Regions from separate parts of the Actinacidiphila glaucinigra genome, predicted to be linked through region 1. Evidence: riboswitches for the same ligand, from Rfam matches in the RefSeq annotation. Region 1 holds a riboswitch; the other holds the start of a gene.

The links. Region 1 has a riboswitch for thiamine pyrophosphate ahead of thiO (glycine oxidase ThiO). Riboswitches for the same ligand answer to the same signal wherever they lie in the genome.
Region 2: it holds a riboswitch for thiamine pyrophosphate, as region 1 does, so the genes downstream of both, OIE69_RS13445 (thiamine ABC transporter substrate-binding protein) here and thiO (glycine oxidase ThiO) in region 1, are expected to answer to the same signal.

Annotation. Positions count from the first base shown of each region.
Region 1 is NZ_CP109144.1:6,393,558-6,398,111, reverse strand. Features, by position in the region: gene thiE (thiamine phosphate synthase) at 47-751, opposite strand; gene OIE69_RS28785 (Rv2175c family DNA-binding protein) at 799-1,164, opposite strand; gene OIE69_RS28780 (NAD(P)/FAD-dependent oxidoreductase) at 1,286-2,491, opposite strand; TPP riboswitch at 2,574-2,687, shown strand; gene thiO (glycine oxidase ThiO) at 2,684-3,832, shown strand; gene thiS (sulfur carrier protein ThiS) at 3,829-4,047, shown strand; gene OIE69_RS28765 (thiazole synthase) at 4,053-4,554, shown strand, end outside.
Region 2 is NZ_CP109144.1:3,100,820-3,105,373, reverse strand. Features, by position in the region: gene rlmN (23S rRNA (adenine(2503)-C(2))-methyltransferase RlmN) at 132-1,238, shown strand; TPP riboswitch at 1,306-1,410, shown strand; gene OIE69_RS13445 (thiamine ABC transporter substrate-binding protein) at 1,402-2,493, shown strand; gene OIE69_RS13440 (ABC transporter permease) at 2,562-4,175, shown strand; gene OIE69_RS13435 (ABC transporter ATP-binding protein) at 4,175-4,554, shown strand, end outside.

The DNA of each region.
Region 1 (4,554 bases):
CGGCCGTAGGCCACCCGGCCGGCGCGGGCCCCCGCCAGGACCTCGCTCACTCGCCGTACGCACGCACCCGCTTGGCCAGCTCGGCCGCCGCGGCACCCGGGTCGTCCGCCTCCGTCACGGCCCGTACGACCACGATCCGGCGGGCCCCGGCTTCGAGTACCTGCTCCACGTTGGCCAGGTCGATCCCGCCGATCGCGAACCACGGCCGGTCCGTGCCCAGGCCCGCGGCGTAGCGGACCAGGCCGAGTCCGGGCGCGGGCCGGCCGGGCTTGGTCGGGGTGGGCCAGACCGGCCCGGTGCAGAAGTAGTCCGCACCGGGCTCCGCGGCGGCCGCGGCCGCCTCGTCCTCGGAGTGGCAGGACCGTCCGATGATCACCTCGTCGCCGAGGATCGCGCGGGCGGCCGGCACGGGCAGGTCGCCCTGGCCCAGGTGCAGGACGTCCGCCCCGGCGGCGTGCGCCACGTCGGCGCGGTCGTTCACCGCGAGCAGCCTGCCGTGGCGGCCGCACTCCTCCGAGAGGACCTCGAGGTACTCCAGCTCCTCACGGGCCTCCAGGCCCTTGTCGCGCAGCTGGATGACGTCCACCCCGGAGGCCAGCACGGCGTCCGCGAAGGCCGCGAACTCCGCCAGGCCGCCGTGGCGCCTGCGCGCGTCCGTGCACAGGTAGAGCCGGGCATCGGCGAGCTGGGCGCGGGTGCTGCTGCTCGTGCTGGTGCTCGTACTGCTGCTCGTGCTCGTACGCGTGCTCATACGGGCGGGTCCCCCTCGGGTCGCTGCGTCGGTGGCGGGTCGTGCGGTCAGACGGCGAGCGCCTGGGCGCGCCGCTTCACCTCGGTGCCGCGGTTGTCGCGCAGCGCCTGGACCGGGGTACCGGGCAGGCTCTCGTCCGGGGTGAACAGCCACTCCAGGGCTTCTTCGTCGCTGAACCCGTCGTCCTTGAGGACGGTCAGGGTGCCCACGAGGCCCTTGACGATCTTCTCCTCGCCGATGAAGTCGGCGGGGATCATCAGCGCCCGGTTCTCACCGCGGCGCACGGCGATGAGCTGGCCCTCCTTGATGAACTGGCGGACCCGGGTCACCTCCACGCCGAGGCATTCGGCGACGTCGGGGACGTACAGCCAGGAGGGGACGAGGGAGTCAATCTTTGCGTCGATCTCGGTCACAGGACAAGCGTGCCATCCCGGACCGACACCATGGAACCGCTCACGCCCCCCGTTGCTCCGTCCTGACGGGTCCGCTACGCCCCGCCGACGCCGCGGCGGCCCGTCCGGCACGGCCCGCGAGTCAGACGACCGCGGCCCTCAGCTGGACCGCCGGGTCGGTCGCAAGCGTCTCGTCGAGGTGGGCGCCGCGGGCGATGAGCTTGCGGGCCTGCGCCAGGTCGCGGGGCCGTCCGACGGCGAACAGCGCCACCAATTGGCCGTCGCGCAGCCACAGCACCGACCACGCGGTGCCGTCGGGGTCGCCGCGCAGCAGCATGTGGTCGGAGTCGACGTGGTATCCGGCGTACTGCACGAAACGCCCGAACTGCTCGGACCAGAAGTAGGGGACGGGGTCGTAGGGCTCGTCGCCGCCCAGGATGTTCGCGGCGGCCGTGCGCGGCCCCTGCACCGCGTTGTCCCAGTGGTGGATCAGCAGCCGCTCCCCGTACCGCGCCGAAGGGAAGGAGGCGCAGTCCCCCACGGCGTACACCTCCGGCACCGAGGTGCGCAGCCGGTCGTCGGCGAGGACCGAGCGGTCCGGCCCCAGCTCGACGCCGGAACCGGCCAGCCATCCGGTGGCCGGCCGGGCGCCGATCCCGATGACGACCGCCTCGGCGGCGAGCACGCTGCCGTCGGCCAGCCGCACCGCGCCCGGCTCGACGGAGGAGACGACCGCGCCGGAGCGCAGCTCGACGCCCTCCTCCGCGTACCAGCCGCGCATCCGTTCGGCGATGTGCGCGGGCAGCACCCCGGCGAGCGGGCGGTCGGCGGCCTCGACGACGGTCACCTCGCACCCGGCGTGACGTGCCGCGGTGGCGAACTCGGCGCCGATCCAGCCCGCGCCGACCACCACGACCCGGTGCCGGTTCTCCAGTACCGGGCGCAGCGCGGTGGCGTCGTCCAGGGTGCGCAGCACGTGCACGCCCGGCGTGCCCTCGCTGCCGGGGAGCATGACGGGCTCGGCGCCGCTGGCCAGCACGAGCTTGTCGTACGCGACCGGGCCGCCGTCGGTGAGGACCTCCCGCTCGCCGGCGCGCAGTGCGCTCGCGTGCCGCCCGAGCAGCAGCTCGACGTCGATGCCGGCGAAGTCGACGTCCAGCGCCGGGCCCTCCTCGGCGCCGAAGAGCACGCCCTTGGACAGCGGCGGCCGGTCGTAGGGGGCGTGCCGCTCCGCGCCGATCAGCGTGATCGTCCCGCCCCACCCCTGCTCGCGCAGGGACACGGCGGTCTGCACCCCGGCCATCCCGGCCCCTACGACGACGACGCGCTGTTCGCTGCTGCTGGTCACGCGATCACCGTAACGCCGCAAGGGCGCCGGCCGCCCGTACCGGTGCCCTACTCGCCGCGGATGGTGCGTACTAAGGTGGGTCGGGAGCACTCGCGGGAGCCCGGCGCACCGGGCTGAGAGGGCGGCTGGAGCGGCCGCCGACCGTACGAACCTGATCCGGGTCATGCCGGCGAAGGGAGGAGCGGGAACATCATGCACCGTCATGACGTCGTCGTGATCGGCGGCGGGATCATCGGACTGGTCACCGCGTGGCGGGCCGGTCAGCGCGGCCTGCGCACGGCGGTCGCGGACCCCGAACCGGGCGGCGGGGCCGCCCAGGTGGCCGCGGGGATGCTGGCCCCGGTCACCGAGGTGCAGTACGGCGAGCAGGCGCTGCTGGAGCTCAACCTCGCGGCGGCGCGGCGCTATCCGTCCTTCGTGGCCGAGCTGGAGGAGACCACGGGCCTCGACCTCGGGTACCGCACGTGCGGCACCCTCGCCGTCGCCCTCGACGCCGACGACCGCGCGCAGCTGCGCGAACTCCACGCCTTCCAGCAGTCCTTGGGTCTGGCTTCGGAGTGGCTCGGCGGCCGCGAGTGCCGCCGCCTGGAGCCGATGCTCGCCCCCGGCGTGCACGGCGGACTGCGGGTCGACGGCGACCACCAGATCGACCCGCGGCGGCTGGCGGCGGCGCTGGTGCGCGCCTGCGAGCTGACGGGGGTGGAGTTCCGGCGGTCGCGGGTGGCGCGGGTGGCGGTCACGGGCGACCGCGCGCACGGGGTCGTTCTGGAGGACGGCACCCGGATCGCCGCCGGGCAGGTGGTCCTGGCCGCCGGGAGCCTCAGCGCCCGGGTCGAGGGGCTGCCCACACGGGCGCTGCCGCCCGTACGGCCGGTGAAGGGGCAGGTGCTGCGGCTGCGGGTGCCGCCGGCGTACGCGCCGTTCCTGTCGCGGACGGTGCGGGCCGTGGTACGCGGCGGCCACGTCTACCTGGTGCCGCGCGAGAACGGCGAGCTGGTCGTCGGCGCCACCAGCGAGGAGATGGGCTGGGACACCACCGTCACCGCCGGCGGGGTGTACGAACTGCTCCGCGACGCCCACGAGTTGCTGCCCGGCATCACCGAACTCCCGCTGACCGGCACGCAGGCGGGGCTGCGCCCCGGCACCCCCGACAACGCCCCGCTGCTCGGCCGCGGCGCGCTGGACGGACTGGTGGTCGCCACCGGCCACCACCGCAACGGCGTGCTGCTGACCCCGATCACCGGCGACGTGATGGCCGAGGTCCTCACGGGGTCGGCGGTCCCCGCGCAGGCCGAGCCCTTCTCCCCCGACCGTTTCGCCCTCCAGGAGCAGCAGGCATGACCGCGCCCGTCCTTGTGTCCGTCTCCGTCAACGGCGAGGCGCGGGAGGTGGCCGAGGGCGTGACCCTCGACCGCCTCGTCGCGTCCCTGGCCACCGCTCCGTCCGGGGTGGCGGCCGCGCTGAACGAGACCGTCGTCCCCCGCGCGCAGTGGCCGGCGACGCCGCTGCGCGACGGCGACCGCGTCGAGGTCCTCACCGCAGTCCAGGGAGGCTGACCCCCATGGCCGACGACCCGCTGACCATCGGCGGCACCACCTTCGACTCCCGGCTGATCATGGGCACGGGCGGTGCGCCCAGCCTGGAGATCATGGAGCAGGCGCTGCTCGCCTCCGGCACCGAGCTGACCACGGTCGCCATGCGGCGGCTGGACCCGACGGTCAAGGGCTCCGTGCTGACCGTGCTCGCCCGGCACGGCATCCGCGTGCTGCCGAACACCGCCGGGTGCTACACCGCGGGCGAGGCCGTGCTCACCGCCCGCCTGGCGCGGGAGGCGCTGGGCACGGACTGGGTGAAGCTGGAGGTGATCGCCGACGAGCGCACCCTGCTGCCCGACCCGGTGGAGCTGCTGGACGCAGCGGAGACCCTCGTGGACGACGGCTTCACGGTGCTGCCGTACACGAACGACGACCCGGTGCTGGCCCGGAAGCTGGAGGATGTGGGCTGCGCGGCGATCATGCCGCTGGGCTCGCCCATCGGATCGGGGCTCGGCATCCGCAACCCCC
Region 2 (4,554 bases), 3.3 Mb from region 1:
GCCCAACCTGCTGACGACGGCATCCGGGCCGTGGAAGGTGGGCCGACGTTGACAGGGGACACCTGAGGGTGACGGGAGCCTCACCCATCTGACCTGGGCCCGCCTCATCCATCTGCGACACTGGACGCACCATGCCTGCACCCGGAGAACTCACATTCGTCGCGCCGCGCGGAGCCAAGAGGCCGCCGCGGCATCTTGCCGATCTTTCGCCCGAGGAGCGCCGGGAGGCGGTCGCGGAGCTCGGGGAGAAGCCGTTCCGCGCCAAGCAGCTGTCGCAGCACTACTTCGCGCGGTACGCCGACGACCCCGCCGCCTGGACGGACATCCCGGCGGCGGCGCGGGGGAAGCTGGCGGAGGGGCTGCTGCCGGACCTGATGTCCGTGGTGAGGCACAGCAGCACCGACAACGACACCACCCGCAAGACGCTGTGGCGGCTGTTCGACGGGACGCTGGTCGAGTCGGTGCTGATGCGCTACCCGGACCGCGTGACGATGTGCATCAGCTCGCAGGCGGGCTGCGGCATGAACTGCCCGTTCTGCGCCACCGGCCAGGCCGGTCTGGACCGGAACCTGTCGACCGGGGAGATCGTGCACCAGATCGTGGCGGGCATGCGCTCGCTGCGGGACGGGGAGATCCCGGGCGGACCGGCGCGGCTGTCGAACATCGTGTTCATGGGCATGGGCGAGCCGCTCGCGAACTACAAGCGCGTCATCGGCGCCATCCGCCGGCTCACCGACCCGGAGCCGGACGGGCTGGGGCTGTCCCAGCGGGGCATCACCGTGTCGACGGTGGGCCTGGTCCCGGCGATGCTGCGCTTCGCCGACGAGGGCTTCAAGTGCCGGCTCGCGGTGTCGCTGCACGCGCCCGACGACGAGCTGCGCGACACCCTCGTGCCGGTGAACACCCGCTGGAAGGTGCGCGAGGTGCTGGACGCCGCGTGGCACTACGCGGACGTGTCCGGACGCCGGGTATCGATCGAGTACGCGCTGATCCGGGACATCAACGACCAGGGATGGCGGGCCGACCTGCTGGGCCGGCTGCTCAAGGGCCGCCGCGTGCACGTCAACCTGATCCCGCTCAACCCGACCCCCGGCTCGAAGTGGACGGCCTCGCGGCCCGAGGACGAGCGGGCGTTCGTGGCGGCGCTGGAGGCGCACGGCGTGCCGGTGACCGTCCGGGACACCCGGGGGCAGGAGATCGACGGCGCCTGCGGTCAGCTGGCGGCTTCCGAGCGCTGACCAGCGCTTGCTAAGGTGACGGTCGTTTGCGGCTGTTTGCCGCGACGTCGCGCACATCACACAAAAGAACATCCGACAGGGGAGCGCGGAAAGCGCTGAGAGTGCGGCACGGCCGCAGACCCTCGGACCTGATCCGGGTCATACCGGCGTAGGGAGTCACCACATGAGCACCACTCGTCGGCGTGCGGCCGGCACCGCACTGGCCGTCGCGATCGGCGCGACCGCGCTCGCGGCCTGCGGCAGCGACAGCGGGGACACCGCCAAGGGCAAGGGCGGCACCGCCTCCAAGACCGTCACCCTGGTCAGCCACGACTCCTTCGCCGCGTCGAAGGACGTGCTGAAGGCGTTCACGAAGGAGACCGGCTACACCGTCAAGGTGCTGCGCGGCGGCGACGCCGGCGCCGCCGTCAACCAGGCCGTGCTGTCCAAGGGCAACCCGCAGGGCGACGTCTTCTTCGGTGTCGACAACACTCTGCTGTCCCGGGCCCTCGACAACGACCTGTTCGAGCCGTACGAGGCCAAGGACCTCGACAAGGTGCCCGCCGCGCTGCAGCCGGACGCCGCGAAGCACCGCGTCACCCCGATCGACTTCGGCGACGTCTGCGTCAACTACGACCGGAAGTACTTCACCGAGCACAAGCTCCCGGTGCCGGAGAGCCTCGACGACCTCGTCAAGCCCGAGTACAAGGACCTGCTGGTCACCGAGAACGCCGCCACCTCCTCCCCGGGGCTCGCCTTCCTCCTCGCCACCACCGCGAAGTACGGCGACGCGGGCTGGGAGGACTACTGGAAGAAGCTCAAGGCGAACGGCGTCCAGGTCGTCGACGGCTGGGAGCAGGCGTACTACGACAACTTCTCCGGCGCCGGCGGCGGAAAGGGCGACAGGCCGCTGGTCGTCTCGTACGCCTCCAGCCCGCCCGCCGAGGTGCTCGGGCTGAAGACGCAGCCCGAGCAGGGGCCGACCGGTGTCGCGACCGGCACCTGCTTCCGGCAGGTGGAGTACGCCGGCCTGCTGAAGGGCGCGAAGAACCCCGAGGGCGGCAAGGCGCTCGTCGACTTCCTGCTGAGCCGCCCCTTCCAGGAGGACATGCCGCTCAACATGTTCGTCAACCCCGCCCGTGACGACGCGAAGCTGCCCGAGGTCTTCACCAAGTACGCGCCGGTCGTCGCCGACCCGGCCACCGTCGCCCCGGAGAAGATCGCCGAGAACCGGGAGCAGTGGGTCAAGTCGTGGTCCTCGCTCGTGCTGAAGTAACGAAGACCGCCGGGGGAAGGCGCGCCCGGGCGGCGGCCGTCCGGCCGCTCGCCGTACGGCTCGGCCTGATGGCCGTGCCGGTCGCGTTCTTCGGGCTGTTCTTCGGGTACCCGGTCGCCGCCATCGTCGCCCGCGGGCTCCGCGAGGGCGGGCGGTGGCGGTTCGGCCGGTTCGCGGACGTCCTGGGCGAGCCCGACGTCCTGCACGTGCTGTGGTTCACCTGCTGGCAGGCGGCCGCCTCCACCGCGCTCACCCTGGCGATCGCGCTGCCCGGCGCCTACGTCTTCGCCCGCTTCGACTTCCCCGGCAAGCAGGTGCTGCGCGCGGTGGTGACCGTGCCCTTCGTGCTGCCGACGGTGGTCGTCGGCTCGGCCTTCCTCGCGCTGCTGGGGCGTGGCGGGCTCCTCGACGAACTGTGGGGGGTGCGCCTGGACACCACGGTCTGGGCGATCCTCCTCGCGCACGTCTTCTTCAACTACGCCGTGGTCGTACGCACCGTGGGCGGGCTGTGGGCGCAGCTCGACCCCCGTCAGGAGGAGGCCGCGCGGGTCCTGGGCGCGGGGCGCCTCGCGGCCTGGCGCAGGGTGACGCTGCCCGCCCTCGCCCCCGCGGTCGCCGCGGCCGCGCTGATGGTCTTCCTCTTCACCTTCACCTCCTTCGGCGTGATCCAGATCCTCGGCGGCCCCACCTTCTCCACCCTGGAGGTGGAGATCTACCGGGAGACCGCGCAGTTGCTGGACCTCCCGACGGCGGCCGTGCTGACGACCGTCCAGTTCGCCGCCGTCGCGGCGATCCTCGCCGTGCACGCCGGGACGGTACGGCGCAGGGAGAGCGCACTGCGGCTGGTGGACCCGGCCCGCACCGCGCGGCGGCCGCGCGGCGCCGGCGAGTGGGGGCTGCTGGCGGGCGTGCTCGGCGTGGCCGCGCTGCTGATCCTGCTGCCGCTGGGTGTGCTGGCCGAGCGTTCGCTGCACGGACCGGACGGCTACGGCCTCGGCTACTACCGGGCGCTGGGCTCGGTGGCCGGAAGCGGCGGGACCTTCCTGGTGGCGCCGGTCGCCGCGGTCTGGAACTCGCTCCAGTACGCGGCCGCCGCCACCGCGATCGCGCTGGTCGTCGGCGGGCTGGCCGCGGCCGCCCTCACCCGGCGGGCCGGGCGCCTCGTACGGGGCTTCGACGCCCTGCTGATGCTGCCGCTCGGCACCTCGGCGGTGACCATCGGCTTCGGCTTCCTCATCACCCTCGACGAGCCGCCGCTGGACCTGCGCTCCTCGTGGATCCTGGTGCCGCTCGCCCAGGCGCTGGTCGGGGTGCCCTTCGTGGTGCGCACCATGCTGCCGGTGCTGCGCGCAGTGGACGACCGGCTGCGCGAGGCGGCGGCGGTGCTCGGCGCCTCCCCGCTGAGGGTGTGGCGCGAGGTCGACCTGCCGCTGGTGCGGCGGGCGCTGCTGGTGGCGGCGGGCTTCGCCTTCGCCGTGTCCCTGGGCGAGTTCGGCGCCACCGTCTTCATCGCCCGCCCCGACAACCCCACCCTGCCGGTCGCGGTCGCCCGCTTCCTCGGGCGGGCCGGGGAGCTCAACCACGGCCAGGCGATGGCGCTCAGCACCGTGCTGATGCTGGTGTGCGCGGGTGCGCTGCTGGCGCTGGAACGTATCCGCATCGACAGGTCGGGGGAGTTCTGATGACCCTGCTGCGACTGGACGGCGCCACGGTGCGCTTCGGCGGCCACACCGCCCTGGACGCCGTGGGCATGGAGATCGCCGAGCACGAGACGGTCTGCGTGCTCGGGCCCAGCGGCAGCGGGAAGTCCACGCTGCTGCGGGTCGTCGCCGGGCTGCAGCAGTTGGACTCCGGGCGCGTGCTGCTGGCCGGCCGCGACCAGACGGGAGTACCCGCGCACCGGCGCGGTGTGGGTTTGATGTTCCAGGACCACCAGCTCTTCCCACAGCGCGACGTCGCCGGGAACGTCGACTTCGGTCTGCGCATGCGCGGCGCCGCCCGTGCCGAACGCGAGCGCACCGTCGAGGAGTTGCTGGAGCTCGTCGGGCTGCCCGGCGCGCA